Regions from separate parts of the Marinitoga okinawensis genome, predicted to be linked through region 1. Evidence: riboswitches for the same ligand, from Rfam matches in the RefSeq annotation. Region 1 holds a riboswitch; the other holds the start of a gene.
What was found. A riboswitch is a leader RNA that binds a small molecule or an ion and turns the genes downstream of it on or off. The one in region 1 is predicted to bind lysine.
Positions count from the first base shown of each region.

Region 1 (9,513 bases):
GCCAATACATCATCACCATGAAATCCCATGTAATCCTTAAATCCTTCTACATCATTAAAAACAAATTCCTGACAATTAGGAATTAATGGTCTAAATGGAGCTTTTAATTTTTCAAATCCATTAATTGATAAAGCACCTAATGTTCTACCATGAAATCCATTATTAAAATATATTATTTTCCTTTTATCTTTTGTAGTTAACTTTTTTATAGCTTTCAAAGCAGCTTCTATTGCTTCAGTACCAGAATTAGTAAAAAATACAGAACCTTTTTCACCAGTTAATTCAACTAATTTTTTTGCAACCCATTCTGCATCTTCATCTAAAAAATAATTAGATAAATGCATATATTTATCCATTTTATTTTTCAATCTTTCTATTAATTCCTTATTTGAATGTCCTAAAGCTAATACTCCTATTCCAGAAAAAGTATCAATATACTTTTTCCCATCTTTAGTGTAAATATTTATACCTTCAGCATAATCAATATCCATTTTATAATAATCATACATTTTTAAAATCATAATTCAAACTCCTTTATTAATGCATTTTCTGCTTTTTTTAGATATTTTTTATCTAATAAACATGAAATTTTAATTTCAGAAGTTGTTACCATTCTTAGTGGTACATCTTCTAAAGATTTAAAAAATCTTGATGCAACTCCTTTTTCTGTTTTCATTCCAATACCCACTACTGAAAGTTTAGCATAACCATGTTCATAAGTTACTTGTGACTCATTGAAATTCGAAAGTGCTTCTTTTAAGTATTTATCAAAATTTTCCATTTCTTCTTCTATTATAGTAAACGAAACATTAAGCCTATCATTAATATTAATAATAGAAATCATATCCACATTAAAACCTTTTTGTGCTATTTTATCAAATATATTATATATTATAGCATGATCAAAAGGTAAATTTGTTATTGTAACTTGAGTTTGATTTTCCATAACACTCATTCCAGTTACAACAGGATTTTCTATGTTATCTGCAACCACATATGTTCCCTCCTCTTCGGAAAAAGTAGACGCACAAGAAACTTTTACGTTAAACTTTTTTGCTACTTCTACTGCTCTACTATGAAGCACCTTTGCACCTAAGCTTGCCATTTCAAGCATTTCATCATAGGTTACATATTTTATTTTTTTTGCATTTGGATATCTTCTAGGATCAAAAGTATAAATCCCTGGAAAATCACTATATATTTCACATTCAGAATGAAGAGCAGCTGCTATTGCAACAGCAGAAGTATCCGATCCTCCTCTACCTAATGTAGTATAATCACCTTCTTCAGTAATTCCTTGAAATCCTGTTATTACTAAAACATCGTGATCTTTTAATAAGTCAATTATTTTTGATACTTTAAATTTTTGTATTCTGGCCTTGTTAAAATCAGATGTTGTAAATATACCTGCCTGGAAAGCATTTAAAGATTTTGTGTTTACATTTAAATCTATTAATGCCATTGATAATAATGCTACAGATACTTGTTCGCCTGTAGTAAGCAACATATCTAATTCTCTAGGTTGTGGTTTTTCTGATATTTCTTTTGCTAATTTAATTAAATTATCTGTTGTTTTACCCATAGCAGAAACAATTACCACTACTTTATATCCATAATCGACTCTTTTTTTACTTTATTAGCAACAAATTTTATTTTTTCTGTATCTGCTACAGATGAACCTCCATATTTTTGAACAACTATATTCATTTTATCACCTACAAATCTCTTAATTCATCCAATAATTTAGTTTTATCCTTTGTTTTTTCATCAACTTTTTTTATTACTCTTGCAGGAACTCCTGCAACTACAGTATTCGGCTCAACATTTTTTGTAACAACAGACCCAGCTGCCACAACAGAATTTTTACCTATTCTTACTCCTTCAAGAACAACAGCATTTGCTCCAATTAAAACATTATCTTCTATAACTACAGGATCTGCACTTGGCGGTTCTATTACCCCAGCTATTACAGAACCTGCACCTATATGACAATTATTTCCAATTTGTGCTCTTCCACCCACAACAACATTCATATCTATCATTGTTTTTTTACCAATTTTTGCACCAATATTTATTACAGCTCCCATCATAATAACCGCATTATCACCTATCTCAACTAAATCTCTAATTATTGCACCAGGTTCTATTCTTGCATTTATTTTCTTTAAGTCTAACAGGGGAATTGCAGAATTTCTTCTATCCATTTCTATTCTATATTTTTTTATCTTTTCTTTATTTCTACTTAAATATTTTTCAAATTCATCTAATTCACAGAATAATATACCGCAATTATCATCACCATAATATTCTTCAAATGGTAAACCTTTTAGATCACCTCTTATATATACTTTTACAGGCGTAGTTTTTTTTGATTTTGCTATATAATCTATTATTTCATATGAATCCATATTATTTCCTCCTTCTTACTTTTTCATGGTTATTTCAAAAACATCCTTAAAAGTATAAAAACCTGCTACTGCTTTTAATGCAAACTCTGCAGACTTTAATACTCCTTCAGCAAATGTTCTTCTAGATAATGCCCTATGAGATATACTTATCACTTCTCCTAAATTACCAAAATATATGGTATGATCTCCTGGTATATTCCCTAACCTCAATGATGATATATTTACATCTTTCCCTATTACTTCTTTAATCATCTTAGCAGTTCCAGATGGTTTATCTTTTTTAAATCTATGATGTGTTTCTGATATTTCAATATCAACACCATCTAATAATTCATTTGCAACTTTTACAAGTTTTAAAAGTACTTGAATACCTAAAGAAAAATTATAACTTTGTATAACTGGAACATTTTGAGAAATTTCATGTAATTTTTTTAACTGTATTTCACTTAATCCAGTAGTACCAATAATTAAAGAACAATGAAACTTATCAACATATTCAATAGTTTTTTCAAATACTTCTGGTAATGAAAAATCAATTAACACTTGTGGTTTTTCTAAAAATTTTTCTCCTGTATTATCATATGAAAAAACTAATTCATGGCCTTTTTCAGAAAATAGATTGTATATTTCATTTCCCATTCTTCCATTTCTTCCTATAATTCCATATTTCATAATATATTCAGCTCCTCAAACAAATTATCTATAACCTCTTTTCCTGATTCACTCATTGGAATTAATGGTAATCTTAAAATATTTTTACAGTAACCTAGCTTAGAAACTGCATACTTAACAGGTATAGGATTAACTTCAATGAATAGTTTCCTCATTAAAACGTTATATTTATTATTTATTTCTTGAGCTTTAGCATAATTATTATTTAATACTGCATGAGTTAATTCTTTCATTTGTTGTGGTAAAACATTTGAAAATACTGAAATAACTCCATCTCCTCCTAATGCCATTAATGGTAATGCTTGATCATCATTTCCAGAATATACTTTCATATCTGCTGGTTTTTTTGATATTAATTCTGCAATTTGAGAAATATTTCCACTGGCTTCTTTTATTCCTATAACATTTGCATTTTTATCAAATATTTCTATTGCAGTATCTGGTAATATATTCCCTCCCGTTCTTGAAGGTACATTATACAATATTATGGGAAGATCTGTTCTTTGTGCAACATATGAAAAATATTCTACTAACCCCTTTTGTGTTGATTTGTTATAATATGGACTAACTATAAGTAACCCATCAGCACCAGATTTTTCTGCTAATTTATTATTATGCAAGACATGTTCTGGGTTATTTGAACCTGTTCCAACTATTACAGGAACTTTTTTATTTGCCACATTAACTACTGTAGAAACTATTTTTTCTCTTTCATCTTCATTAATAGTAGGTGCCTCGCCTGTTGTGCCTAATACAATTAATGCATCTACATAATCTAATTGAAAATTCACAAATTCCTCTAATGCTTTGTAATCAACACTATAATTCTCATCAAATGGTGTTATAATTGCAGTTCCAACGCCTTTAAACATAAATATCCCCTCCTTGTATTGTTGAAAAATAATCTTCTAATGTTTGTGCTTTTCTAATCATTTTAAATTCATTTCCATCATATATAAACTCTGCAGATCTAAGCTTACCATTATAATTAAATCCCATAGAATGTCCATGAGCACCCACATCATGTATAATTAAAATATCTCCTTCTTCTAATTCTGACAATTCTCTATCTATTGCAAATTTATCGTTATTCTCACATAATGAACCTACAACATCATATTTTTTTAAATTATCTTCTTTTCCTAATACAGATATATGATGATATGCTCCATACATTCCAGGTCTCATTAAATTAGCCATATTTGCATCTACACCAACATAAGTTTTATAACTTTCTTTTATATGTAAAACCTTTGTTATTAAATATCCGTGAGGTCCTGTTATATATCTTCCATTTTCTGTGAATATTTTTGGTTTAAACTCATTAAAATAATTTTCATATAATTCTTTTATCATATTACTTAATTTATTCACATCCAACTCTTTTTCTTCAGGTTTATATGGAATACCAAATCCACCACCAATATCAATAAACTCAAATCCTATATTTAATACATTAGATAGTTCACTGACTGTTTTAAATATTATCTCTGTATTTTTCGTAATTAAGGTTGCATCTAATGTGTTTGAAATGAGCATTGCATGTAGTCCAAATCTTTTAACTCCTATCTCTTTCATCTTTTTATATCCTTCTATCAATTTATTAAAAGGCATTCCAAATTTTGAATTTACAGGATCGCCAATTATTTCTGTTCCAAAAGCTTCTTTAGGGGTATATCTTATAGAAGCTATTTTAGGAATTCCAATTTTTTCAATAAATTTATCAATATGACCTATATCATCAAAATTTATAATAGCTCCTAATTCATATGCTTTTTTGTATTCTTCTATAGGTGTATTATTTGAAGTAAATAATATATTTTCTCCTGTAATATTAACCATTTCTGACAAATATAATTCTGCTAATGAGCTACAATCTGTTCCACAATTATTTTTTCCTAAAATTCTCAAAATGTAAGGTGTGGGAGTAGCTTTAACAGCGAAGTATTCTTTGAATTCACCCCAGGAAAAAGCATTTTGTAATTTTTTTAATGAATTTAATATTTCTACTTCATCATATACATAAAATGGTGTTGGATACTTTTCTAATAACTGATGTATTTCATTTTCAAAAGGAAATTTTTTCATATTTTCACTCATCTCTATTATTGTTTAATTCATAATGTTTTAGTAATATTCTTACAGCATTTGTTGCAGCTCCAACTCTAACATTATCTGCTACAACCCAAATTAAAAATGTTGTTTCATCCATTTGTCTTAATCTTGATACGTATGTAATATCTGAACCAGCTACGTTTATAGGAGTTATTAGATTTTCTGTATATACCACATTGCCTACTGTTGATAGTAATTCTCTAATTTTTTCTATATTAGCTTTCTCCTTTACTCTAAAAGTAATACTTTCAGAATGCCCATATAATACAGGAACTCTAACTGCGGTAGGATAAACTTTAATACTATAATTATCATATATCTTTCTTGTTTCATTTACCATTTTCATTTCTTCTTCTGTAAAACCATTTTCTAAAACTGGCCCTATTATTGGTATGACATTATTGTTTATCATTTCTGGAAAGTGATTTATATTATTTATACTATTTTGTTGATCTAACAATTCTTTTATACCTTTATTTCCAGCTCCAGAAACTGCCTGATAAGTGCTTACAAAAATTTCTGAAATTCCTAATTCTTTTTCTACATTTCTTAAAGCTAATACCATTTGAATAGTAGAGCAATTAGGATTTGCAATAATACCTTTATATCCTTTAATAATATCTCCGTTTATTTCAGGAACAATCAAAGGAATATCTCTTACCATCCTAAAAGCTGAAGAATTATCTATTACAGTATTACCATATTCACTTGCAATTGGAGCATATTTTTTAGAAATAGAACCACCAGCAGAAAATAATAAATAATCATATTTTTCTTTCATTTTTTCTTCAGTTAATTCTTCAACATAATATATTCTATCTTTAAATTTAATTTCTTTCCCCTCAGATTTTTTACTTGCAAAGAGTCTTAACTCACTTATATCAACATTTCTTTCTTCTAATACCTTGACCATAGTTCTTCCAACTTCACCTGTTGCACCAACTACACCAACTTTCATATTCTCCCTCCTTTAAAATAAAACTGGCCTTCCGCATGGGAAGGCCAATATTTGAAATAATATTATAATATAACATATTATCTCAAACGGCTCTCCGCATGCAATCATGCGACAGTTGCATAGGTATTCCCTATACAACCAGGCATGTAAGACGGGTAAATCTTACACCCTTCGGCAACCTCGCCTTTCATCTACCCCAAGCCTACCCTAGCGATAGGTAGATTACTCATCTCGGTTGCGCCTCCGTTTGTTCGTAAAACATATTAACTTTTCCGTAGTTTAACAAATAATATTTAAAATTTGTTTTCTTGATAGTTATATTGATGTTAATATATTCATTTTATTTCTATTTTATTAACTTTCACTTTTATCCTTTTCATTCTCAAACGTTCTATAAATCGAATAATTGGACATCTCATTTTCCATTTTTCAAAAAAAGTCATTATATCCTCCAGATTATTTTTTAATTTTTGTTTAATATATTATATCATAAAATCTAAAATAAAAAAAGAGCAGGATAGACCTGCCCTTGATGGCGGAGAGAGTGGGATTTGAACCCACGGACGGGTTGTGCCCGTCACACGCTCTCCAGGCGTGCGCCTTAGACCGCTCGGCCATCTCTCCATCTTCACATTATTAACTTTCCAACATATTTTATCATAACTTTAGTATTTAGTCAACTACAATATAGGAACATTTTTGAAAATTAATATTAATAATATTAATTTTCTGAATTAAGTTTTTCATAACAATCTCTACATACAGCAATATATTTTTCAAAACCACCTACATCTATTTCAGAACCATTCCCAACAATTTTAAAAGATATAGTACCATTATATTCTCCACATTCATGACAAACCGCTTTTTTCTTTATGATTTCATCAGCATAAGCTGATAATAATATAGTAGTTTCAAAAGGATTATTTTTATAGGTTAAATCCAGACCTGAACAATATACATTAATGCCTTTTTTGATTAAATCAAGAATTACATCTTTTAAACCTGTATCAAAAAATTGAACTTCATCAACAAAAACAGCTTTTTCATCATAATCTAAAAAATTATACATTTCTTTAGATTCTTTTATGGGAATAGCTTCTACTTTTGTTCCAGTATGAGATACAACATATTCAGAGGCATATCTTGTATCAATTATTGGTTTGAAAACTTTTATTTTTTTCTTACCTAAAGTATATATTTCAACAAATGAAATGAGTTCTGATGTTTTTCCAGAATACATTGGCCCTACAATAAGAATAAATTTACCAGACATTTAAATTCCTCCTCTTATTGAATATTTTTTCATAAAAACATGGAACATAATTAAAAAAATAAAAGAAATTATGTATAATATTACGCTCCAATAACCTGTTAAGGTAATATATGGTATATATTTATTTATATATTGCAAAAAATATTTTATAATACCTATATAATCATTTACAATGTAACTAATCATATGGGGTAATGGTGCAATTATATATACAGCAGAAAAAAACATTAATGAATATACAATTGGGACAAAAATAATACTCAGCAATGGGCTTAATAATGAAAATCCATTAAAAAACAAGATACTCCAAGGTAGTACAGCTAAAAAAGCTGCAAAAGATATAAAAATAGGATTTTTTGTATATTCTATTATCAACAATATAGAAAATGCTGCAAAGTAACTCATCAAAAATCCAACTGAAAAAACAACATTTGGATTATACAATAAATTTGTTACACCAATTAAACCTAATAAATTTTTTGAATCAATATTAAATCCAACTAATTTATTAAATTCTATTAAAGATAATAACAAAACAGCTCTTGTAGCGGAATCAGAAAATCCTGTTATAGTTAAATAAAAAAACAGAAAAACTATTGTAAATAATCTCCTATAATTTATAGGCAATAATGTATAAGAATATATTAAATATAAAATAGAATAAATTATATACACATGAAACCCTGATACAGCAAAAAGATGTAATAATCCAGCATTTTTAAAATACTCTGCTTCTTTTCCTCTTAATCCTCCAAATACTACAGAAAAAAGTATATTTTTATCGTTATACGGGAAATTTTTTTCTATTCGTTTTTTAAAAAAATTTCTTAAAGAGTATATGCTATTTTTATTAGAATTAGCCATATATTCAGTATCAAAATGATTGTCTTTTTTTATTTTCCCTATAATATAAATCTTATTACCTATCTCAAATGGATCTGTAGAAAATTTATTATATGAAAAATATAATTTTTCTTTCACATTTTTCCATGTATTATTACTAAATAATTTTTCTGTTTTGATTATATAAAAATTAATATTTTTATCAATTATTTTTCCTAAAATTCCGACTTTGCTATTAACAGGAATAGTATTCATGTTTAGAGTTGTAAATAATAAAAGAATCAAAATAGATACAAAAAAGAGTTTTGTTTTAATTGAATATTTAAAACTAAAAAAGACTACAGCCATAAATAAAATGGCTGTAGTCATCATTTTAGCTTTTAAAATAAGAATTAATAATATTCCGCTTAAAAATAAATTTACAAAAAATGGCATTATGCTCCAAATTTTTCAAGTTTTTTTGCGTTTGCCATTAACAAACTCATCAAATCCATTGCATAAATAGTTCCCATTGAACCTCTAGCTGCTTCAAATTCATTAAATGCTTTTGACAATCCTGCTCTTGTATATGGTGATTTAATCATAAATGGAACAGGATGCCAGCTATGGCCACTCATTGCAACAGGAGTTGAATGATCTCCAGTAACAACTAATACATCTGGATTTAATTCTAATAATTTTGGTAATGCTTCATCTACCATTTCAATTACATGTACTTTAGCATCAAAATTTCCATCTTCGCCATATGAATCAGTTTTTTTGATATGAACATAGAAGAAATCATATTCATCCCAATGTTTTTTCAATGTTTCAAATTCATCTGCTGGTGTTTCGCCATCAACATGTAAAATATCCATTCCTACTAGTTTTGCTAAACCTTTATACATAGGATAAACTGCAATAGCAGCTGCTCTTAATTTATATACTTCAGGAAATTGTGGAATATTTGGATATTTCGAAAATCCTCTAATCAATGCAAAATTAATTTTTGGTTCATCTTTTAATACTTCTCTAATCTCTTTCATTAATTTCGTAAATATCTCTGCAGTTTTTTCTGCATCTGGATGCATAGCCTCTGCCCATTTTATTGGTAATCCTTCTTTTTGTGGATCAGCATCTTCAATTCTATCGTCTAATCCTTCTCCTGTTAGTTTAACAACAAATCTGTGTTCTTTACCTGGATAAAATTGAACTTTAACTCCGTCAATTTCTTTGATATTTTCATTTAATTTTTCAACAAT
Region 1 is NZ_AP042422.1:977,637-987,149, reverse strand. It holds gene ACZ5CK_RS04940 (aspartate aminotransferase family protein) at 1-521, opposite strand, end outside; partial or broken gene ACZ5CK_RS04935 (aspartate kinase) at 518-1,707, opposite strand; gene dapD (2,3,4,5-tetrahydropyridine-2,6-dicarboxylate N-acetyltransferase) at 1,716-2,408, opposite strand; gene ACZ5CK_RS04925 (4-hydroxy-tetrahydrodipicolinate reductase) at 2,424-3,080, opposite strand; gene dapA (4-hydroxy-tetrahydrodipicolinate synthase) at 3,077-3,952, opposite strand; gene ACZ5CK_RS04915 (diaminopimelate decarboxylase family protein) at 3,945-5,168, opposite strand; gene ACZ5CK_RS04910 (aspartate-semialdehyde dehydrogenase) at 5,173-6,153, opposite strand; lysine riboswitch at 6,233-6,407, opposite strand; tRNA gene ACZ5CK_RS04905 (tRNA-Ser) at 6,687-6,777, opposite strand; gene ACZ5CK_RS04900 (thymidine kinase) at 6,875-7,429, opposite strand; gene ACZ5CK_RS04895 (ComEC/Rec2 family competence protein) at 7,430-8,707, opposite strand; gene ACZ5CK_RS04890 (2,3-bisphosphoglycerate-independent phosphoglycerate mutase) at 8,707-9,513, opposite strand, start outside.

Region 2 (9,513 bases), 740 kb from region 1:
AGAAATAGAAATGATGCTAGATTTAGCAAGAGATTTAAAAATAAAAATGGCTTCAAATATTCCAACACCATATTTACTTTATAAAACATTATTTTTAATTTTCTTTGATCAATCAACAAGAACAAGAAATTCTATGGAAGCTGGAATTGCCCAATTAGGTGGACATGCTAATTTCCTAAACCCTAGCACAATGCAATTATCTCATGGTGAAACTCCAGAAGATACCGCTAGAGTTTTAGCAAGAATGGGTCACGGAATTGCAGTAAGAGCTTGTGAATTTGGTAAAGGAAATAAATATTTAAGGGGTATGGCTTCAGTATCTCAAGTTCCAGTTATGAATTTACAAGATGATGTATACCATCCTTTCCAAGTATTAGCTGATGCTATGACAATGCAAGAGAGATTTGGAAAAAATTTAAAAGGATTAAAAGTTGGTATTAGTTGGGCATATGCAGAAAGTCATTTAAAACCTTTATCAGTGCCTCAATCACAAATATTATTATTCACAAGATTAGGTATGGACGTTACATTAGCATATCCAGAAAAATTTGATTTAATGCCTGATATTGTTAAACAAGCACAAGAAAACGCAGAAAAATATGGCGGTAAATTGAATATTTCACATAAAATGGAAGATGCATTTGTCGATGCACATGTTGTTATTCCTAAAAACTGGGGAGGATTCTTTGTATCTGATGATCCAGAAGAAATCAAGGCAGAAACTGCTAAACATAAGGATTGGATTTGCGATGAAGAAAAAATGAAATTAACAAGACATGACTCTATTTATATGCATGCTTTACCTGCAGATAGAGGAAAGGAAGTTGTTGATTCTGTTATAGATGGTCCTCATTCTGTTATCTTTGATGAAGCTGAAAACAGAATTCATACTGCTAAAGCTGTAATGACATTATTAATGGGCGGAAGATAATAAGGTGTGATTATATATGTTTGATTTGGGAATTTTAAATGGCAAAATATATTTAGATGGAGAATTTATTGAAGGTAATATATATATCAAAAATGGAAAAATAAAAGATATTTCAAATTCATACTTAAGTTCAAAAGAAGAATATGATATTTCCGGGAAGTATATACTTCCCGGTTTTATAGATCCTCATGTACACTTTCATCTAACTGTAGGGAATTATACTTCGGCTGATGATTTTAATTCTGGTTCTATTTCTGCAGCATTTGGGGGTATTACTTCATACATAGATTTTCTTGACCCTATTACAAATATAGAAGAATTAGAAAAAGCCTTTGAAGAAAGAAAAAATCTTGCTAAAAAAAGTCTTACTGACTACGCTTTTCACGCTACAATAGCAAATCCCACAGTTGATGCTAAGAAATTAATTAAGAAATGCAAAGAATTAGGTGTTGCCAGTATAAAATTATTTACTACATATGGTCCAAGAATGACAAAAGATAAATATATTTCTGATCTTTTAAAATTATCTAAAGAAGAGGAAATTGTAGTAACTGTTCATGCAGAAAATGATCAATTAATAGAAAAAAAAGATAATATACCAATAAAAGATCATTCTAAGATTAGATCGACTTTATCAGAAACAACAGAAGTTATAAAACTTGCTGAAATGACAGATTTTTACAATGGTCAATTATATATAGTTCATCTTTCTAGCGGATATTCATTAGAAGTATTAAAAAATAGATTTTCTGATATTATAGCCAAAAACTTAGTATTAGAAAGTTGCCCACATTACTTCTATTTTAACAATGAAAAGTTTGCACAAAAAGATGGTTATCTTTACTCAATGACACCACCTTTAAGAAGTGAAAACGAAAGATTAAAATTAATAGATAATATTAATTATTTGCAAACAATAGGAACAGATCATTGTCCTTTTAATAGCAATGAAAAAAATAAGAAATATACAAATATTATGCCTATGGGAATAGGTGGTGTAGAGTTTTCCTTTGTATTAATGTATTCATTATTTGGAGATAAAATAATAGATAAATTTACAAAAAATGTTGCTAAATATTACGGATTATATCCCCAAAAAGGAACGCTTTTACCTGGTTCTGATGCTGATATAGTTATATTCGATCCAGATTTAAAATGGACTATAACTTCACATAATTCAAAAGCTGATTATACTGTTTATGACGGCATAGATATAAAAGGTAAAATCCTAAGCACAATATCTCGAGGGCGTTTTATAATCAAGGAAGGAAAATTAACAAACAAGAAGTATAAAGGTCGTTTTTTAAGAAGGGAAGAGATAAAATGGTAAAAGTTATTATAAACTGTAATATTTTTGATTATGAAAATTATAAGGAAAATCAATACATTAGATTTGATAAAGAAATATTAGAAGTGGGTGACATGAAAGATTTTAAAAAAAATAAAAATGAAGAAATAATTGATTTCAAAGGCAAATTAGTAATGCCAGGTTTTGTAAATGGACACACACATATTTATTCTACTTTTGCAAGAGGCATGTCTGTTGAATTCAATCCAAAAAGCTTTTCTGATATATTAAAACAATTATGGTGGAGAATGGATTCAAAAATAGATTTAGAAACTACATATTATAGCGGATTAGTTAGCGGAATAGAATTTATTAAAAATGGTATTACTACATTTATTGACCATCATGCTAGTGGATTGGCAATTAAAGGTACATTAAATGAATTAAAAAAAGGATTGTGTGATGAAATTGGATTAAGAGGGATTTTTTGTTTTGAAACCAGTGATAGATTTAATGTAACTGAGTGTATAGAAGAAAACGTAGAGTTTGCAAAAAATAAAAACGAAAATCATGCTGGAATGTTTGGCCTTCATGCATCATTATCACTATCAAATGAAACATTAAAAAAGGTATCAGAAAATTTAAATGGACTTCCTATACATATTCATGTTGCAGAAAGTTTGGAAGATGAAGAAGATTCAATAAAAAAATATGGTAAAAGAGTTGTGGAGAGACTAGAGGAATTTGATCTTTTAACTAAAAATTCTATTTTATCTCATTGTGTTCATATTGATGAAAAAGAAGCAGAAATCATATCAAAACATGATGTATATGTTGCCTTAAATCCAACATCTAATATGAATAATGCTGTTGGATTACCAAATTATATGCTATTAAAAAATAATAATATAAAAACTATTATTGGTAATGATGGTCTTGGATTTAATATAACACGTGAATATTTAAATCTTTATTATACACAAAAATATAGATATGAAGATCCTACATTCTTTAATTTTGTTGATTTAAAAAACAATATTGATAATGTATATAATCTTGCCGGGGAATTATTAGGAATAAAAATAGGAAGAATTAAAGAAGGTTATAAAGCAGATATGATTTCTTTTGATTATATTCCTTTTACACTACTTGATAAAAATAATATTTTTGGACATGTATTCTTTGGGATTTGGGATAAATTAGATGTTATTGACACAATAGTAAACGGTGAAATTTTAATGAAAAATAGAGAAGTAAAATATGATGTGAATAGTATTTATAATAATGCAAAAGAAATATCAAAAAAATTATGGGAAAGATTATAATCAGGGGGGTAAAATTATGGATTTAAGTACAGAATTTGCTGGAATAAAACTTAAAAATCCTTTAATGCCAGCTTCTGGACCACTCGTTGGCGATGATGAAAAAATGTTATATCTTGCCAGACTTGGCGTTGGGGGCATGGTAACAAAAACTATATCAACAAAAGCAGCTGAAGTTCCAAGACCATGTATATACGGGACAAATAACTATATAGTTAACGCAGAATTATGGTCAGAATTACCACCAGAAAAATGGATAAATGAAATATTACCAAAATTAAAAAAAGAATTGGATTTACCTTTAGTAGTTAGTGCAGGCTATACTAAGGAAGATATGGAAATATTAATACCTCAATTAGATAAATTTGCTGATGCATTTGAAATTTCCACGCATTATGTAGGAAAGAATTTAGATAATATAGCAGAAACTGTAAGAACTATTAGAGCAAATACAGACAAACCAATATTTATGAAAATGAGCCCTCATATACCAGATCCTGTTGAATTTGCGAAAATGGTATTAGCAAATGGCGGAACTGGTGTTGTTGCAATTAATTCTCTTGGACCAACTATGCTTATTGATATCGAAAACAGAACAAATCTAATTGGAAATGATAAAGGGCAAGTGTGGATTTCTGGTCCTGTTATTAAGAATTTAGGACTTGCACTTGTAAATACAATAAAAACTGCAGTCCCTGAAATACCTGTAATAGGTGTTGGTGGAATTGCTTCTGCTGATGATGTTATAGAATATTTATTAGCTGGTGCTGATGCGGTTCAAATGCTATCTGCAGCATTAATTAGGGGAAAACAATTGTATAAAACAATAGTTGATCAACTTCCTAAAGCTCTTGAAAAATATGGATTTAATAGTATAGATGAGGTTAAAAAAACCGGGTTAAAGAAAAAAGAAGTAGTATTTGAACCAAAATATCCAAAAATAGATTTAAATAAATGTACTTTCTGTAAATTGTGTGAAATGGTATGTCCATATTGGGCAATTACTGTTGATAAGGAAAATAAACAGGTTATAGTAGATGAAGATAAATGTTTTGGTTGTAGTTTATGTCAAAGCAGATGTCCTGTAAAAGCAATTAGTGGAGTTATATAATAGTATCTATAAAAGATGGCGTAAATCGCCATCTTTTTATATTAATAATTACTTTGCTTCTTCTAAAGTAGTTATTTATTGAAAACTCCCATTTTTATATTAATAATTCATTACTAAAATAATGAAAATTTAATTGTTATTGTGATGATTACGCATAACAAAATCTGTTTAATTATAATTAATACAAATTATTAAACAGATAATATATTAATCTTTTTTGACTTTATTTACGTTTTTATGATATAATAGCTTTGATTTTGTATTTGTGGTTAAAAATATTTCTGGAGGATTACATATTTTGCTTTTTTATAAATCCATAATAATTTATAATCCTATTATTTTCACAATCAAGAAATATTCAAGAAATATTTATGTGATAAACTCGATTAAAAAGTTAATATATCTAACAACAAACGGAGGCGCAACCAAGATGAGTAATCTATCTATCGCCAGGGTAGGTTCGGGATAGATGAAAGGCGAGGTTGCCGAAGGATGTAAGGTTTACCCACCTTACAGGCCTGGTTATGCAGGAAAGACCTGTATAACTGTCGCATACTATATGCGGAGAGCCGTTTGAAATAATTAATTTTATTTCAAATAGGCCTTCCACATGGAAGGCTTTTTTATTTTAAAAATAGTTATATATAAATCATTATGTGAGGAGGGAGTTTATGAAGAAAAAACTCGTGGTATTATTTATCATGGCGGCGTTTGTTTTAGTGGCGACCCTGGCTTTTGCTGAAGGAGGAGATGCAGCAAAAATAAATTATGGTTTTTGGTCTGTTATTCCTCCATTATTAGCTATAGTTTTAGCGTTTGTTACCAAAGAAGTTATTGTTTCGTTATTGCTTGGTGTTTTTTCAGGTGCACTAATTAATGTTTTTGCTACATCTAGCTCTGGATTTTTTATGAAATTAGTTGAGAGTTATACAAAAACATTACAATACCCGGTAAACGCTTTAGCTGACAGCTGGCATGCAGGAATTATTGTTTTCACCTTAGTAATAGGTGGTATGGTTGGAGTTATTGCTAAAATGGGTGGTACAAGGGCTATAGCAAATGCACTTGCAAAAAAAGCAAAAACTGCAAGGAGTGCTCAAGTTGCTACAGCATTAATGGGCGTTGTTGTGTTCTTTGACGATTATGCAAATACATTGATAGTTGGACCTACAATGAGACCATTAACAGATAAATTAAAGGTCTCAAGAGAAAAACTATCATATATTGTAGATTCTACTGCTGCTCCTGTTGCCACTATGGCAGCGATTTCTACCTGGATTGGTTATGAATTAGGATTAATTGGAGATGCTTTTAACTCAATTGGAGTTAAAGTAAATCCATATTCAGTATTTTTTAGTTCTATTCCATATAGGATGTATGGGATTTTTGCACTTGTAATGGTATTTATGGTTGGTGCAATGTTAAGAGATTTTGGACCAATGTATAAAGCAGAAAAAAGGGCAAGATTAACAGGTAAGGTTTTAGCAGATGATGCAGAACCAATGTTATCTACAGATTTTGAAAAAGATTTAGATAAAAGTGATATTCCATTAAGAGTTTCAAATGCTTTGGTGCCGATTTTAACATTGATTATTTTTGCATTCATTGGTTTATGGTATTCTGGTGGAGGTTTAGATAATCCTTTTACATGGGATGGAATTAGGGATGCTTTTGGTAATGCAGATGCTTCCGCTGCTTTAATATGGGCATCAGTATTAGCTAGTATAGTAGCTGTTGTAATGGCTGTTTCTCAAGGAATTATGACATTAAGAAAAGCTTTAGAAGCTTGGGTTGAAGGTGCAAAATCGTTAGTTATTACTACAATAATTTTAACTTTAGCATGGTCTATTGGCTCAATTGCTTCTGACCTTGGAACAGCTGAATATTTAGTTCAAGTTGTTTCATCATCATTACCTGGCTGGTCAATACCACTCTTAGTATTTATAATATCAGCAATTGTATCTTTTGCTACAGGAACATCATGGGGAACAATGGCAATTATGCTTCCTTTAGCAGTTCCTTTGGCAGCAGCGTATACTGGAAATGAATTAACAGCATTAGTATATGCTACATTAGGTGCAGTATTAACAGGTTCAACATTCGGAGATCATTGTTCTCCAATTTCAGATACAACAATTATGTCATCAATGGCATCATCCGCTGATCATATTGATCACGTTAAGACACAATTACCATACGCTGTAACAGCAGCTTCTACTGCAGCTGTCGTTGGTTATATACCAGTTGGACTTGGATTACCTGTATGGGTTTCATTGATTTTAGGTGTAACAGCAATATGGGCAGTGTTAAGATTCTATGGAAAATCCACAGATCCTAAAGATTTAAAAGCTTAATAACTTTAACAATTAAAAAAGGAATGGTAGCATGTAATTTTTTGTGTAAATACCTCTTCTTGGATGGTAATAAATTAATTAAATTGGATTATAATTCTTAAATTATTTTCATATGAATTATCGTCTATATTATAATATGCTTTAATAGTAATTTCTAGAAGTTTTTAATGTGAGTTTTTGAAAACAAACACCTTTTTGCAATTTTCACTGCAAGATTTAACATTATTAAATTAAGAATATATTTTTGGCGTTAGTTTTTAGTATTTGTTTTTATGTATTATTGATTATTTCAGGTTTTTGAATTTAGTTGCATTAAGAATTATAGACGTATTTTGTGATTCTTTCTTTAAAAAAGATGGATAGTTCGTTTAGGACTTTACTCCAGTTTCTATATCGAGCTGTCCATCTTTTTGTTGCATCTATTGTTGCTAAATATAATATTTTTAATAATGCATCATCATTTGGAAAAGATGTTTTATTTTTAGTCACTTTTCTATATTGCCTATTCAATGATTCTATTACATTTGTTGTGTACATTATTTTTCTTACTTCATCACCATAATCAAAATATGGAGATATTGTTTCCCAATGTTTTTCCCAGCTTTCTAATGCCAATTTGTATTTTGTCCATTTGTTTTCTTTTAAATCTTGTAGGTTTGAATAAGCTATATCTTTATTGGGTGCTTTATATACTTTTTTTAAATCATTTACAAGTTCTTTTCTATCTTTGTAATTAACATATTTTAATGTATTTCTTATTTGATGTATTATACATCTTTGTACTACAGTATCAGGAAATGCTGCTTTAATTGCTTGTGGGAATCCTGTTAATCCATCTACTGAAGCTATTAATATATCTTTAACTCCTCTATTTTTTAAATCATTTAATACTCTTAACCAGAATTTTGATGATTCTATTTCACCTATATATATACCAAGAACTTCTTTAAATCCATCAATATTTACACCTATTACAACATATGCAGTCTTTTTAATTATCTCACCATCATCTTTTACTTTAAATACTATTCCATCCATGAAAACAAAAGTGTATATCTCTTCTAATGGTCTGCTTTGCCATTCTCTAATTTCTGGTAATATCTTATTAGTAATTTTACTTATCATTTCAGCTGATAATTCTACACCATATATATCTTCAACATTCCTAACTATATCTTTCGTACTTAATCCCAAACCATACATTCCTATTATTCTACTTTCAATATCTGAAATATCTCTTTTATATTTTGGTATTATTTTCGGTTCATATTCACCCTTTCTATCTCTGGGTATTTTCAATTCCATCTCACCCATGCTTGATCTTACCTTTTTTGAGCTGTATCCATTTCTGGAGTTATCCGTTTCTTTATTTTCCTTATCGTATTTCTCATATCCTAATTCATCTTCTAATTCCGCTTCTAACATTTCTTGTATTATTGGTCCCATCAATTCTTTTATCTTGTCATATACGTCTTTCATTGTGTTTACTTCAGGATCTCTTGCTATTAACTTTGCTAATTTTTCAATGTTACTTTCTTCTTTTTTCTTTCTCTTTGCCATTTAAAATACCCCCTTCTTGGTTTTATTTTACCATACCAAGAAGAGGGTTACCTATTTTTTCTACTTTTTATTTACACAAAATTTTTTATGGTCTCAAAGGAATGGCTTAGCCATTCCTTTTTTATTTAAATATTTTTAATCTAAAACTTTGAATATCTTCATCGGAACTTTCGTATTCTTCTTCATCAACTTTATTGTATTCCCAATCGAAAAGAGTTAAAAATATTTTCCCTTCTCTACATTCTGTAAATAAAGAAGGTACAGTATCTTCTTCATCATCAACACTCATAGCTTCAACAATAAAAGAATAAGCATTAGCTTCAGTTATATCTGCAACTTCCTTTAACAAAACTTCAGCATCTTCAAACTCCTTTTCACTTCCAAACGAAAAAGGAAAAGGTATTGGAATATCTTCAACATCACTATCATATTCGCCAAACATTTCTTTTAAATCATCAGCATAATCAGCATCATATTCAGCAACTTTTTCTACTAATTTTTTCATTTTTTCATCATTTAAAGAAGCCCAGATCATTACAGTTGGATGTATATGATCTCCATGAAATATACCGTCATTTGCTCCTTCAATAGCTGCCTCATGATAATTTTTACAACTTGCCATCTTTATCACCTCAAAAATAATAATTTATCAAATCTATTATATATTTTAATATTTAAAATTAATATCCAATTTTATGAACATTTTGACCAACCACATGTTTTACACGAAATACATCCTTCTGCCATTATTAAAGAATTTCTACTTAAGCATGTTGGACAATATGTATTTCCTTCAGTATCAATATAATAACCTTTAGTATATTCAAGTTTATTAGCATGAACAAATTTTTCAATTTCTTCTTTACTCAAAGGTTTTCCAACATGAAATACTTCTATATCGTTTTCTTCCTCATTCCATAATTCTTCAAAATCATCGAGTGCACTTT
Region 2 is NZ_AP042422.1:233,844-243,356, reverse strand. It holds gene ACZ5CK_RS01075 (ornithine carbamoyltransferase) at 1-931, shown strand, start outside; gene ACZ5CK_RS01070 (dihydroorotase) at 948-2,261, shown strand; gene ACZ5CK_RS01065 (amidohydrolase family protein) at 2,255-3,544, shown strand; gene ACZ5CK_RS01060 (4Fe-4S binding protein) at 3,561-4,652, shown strand; lysine riboswitch at 5,059-5,232, shown strand; gene ACZ5CK_RS01055 (Na+/H+ antiporter NhaC family protein) at 5,324-7,006, shown strand; gene ACZ5CK_RS01050 (IS256 family transposase) at 7,319-8,566, opposite strand; gene ACZ5CK_RS01045 (hypothetical protein) at 8,688-9,188, opposite strand; gene ACZ5CK_RS01040 (LAGLIDADG family homing endonuclease) at 9,260-9,513, opposite strand, start outside.
Region 2: linked by a shared signal. The riboswitch ahead of ACZ5CK_RS01055 (Na+/H+ antiporter NhaC family protein) and the one ahead of ACZ5CK_RS04910 (aspartate-semialdehyde dehydrogenase) in region 1 are both predicted to bind lysine.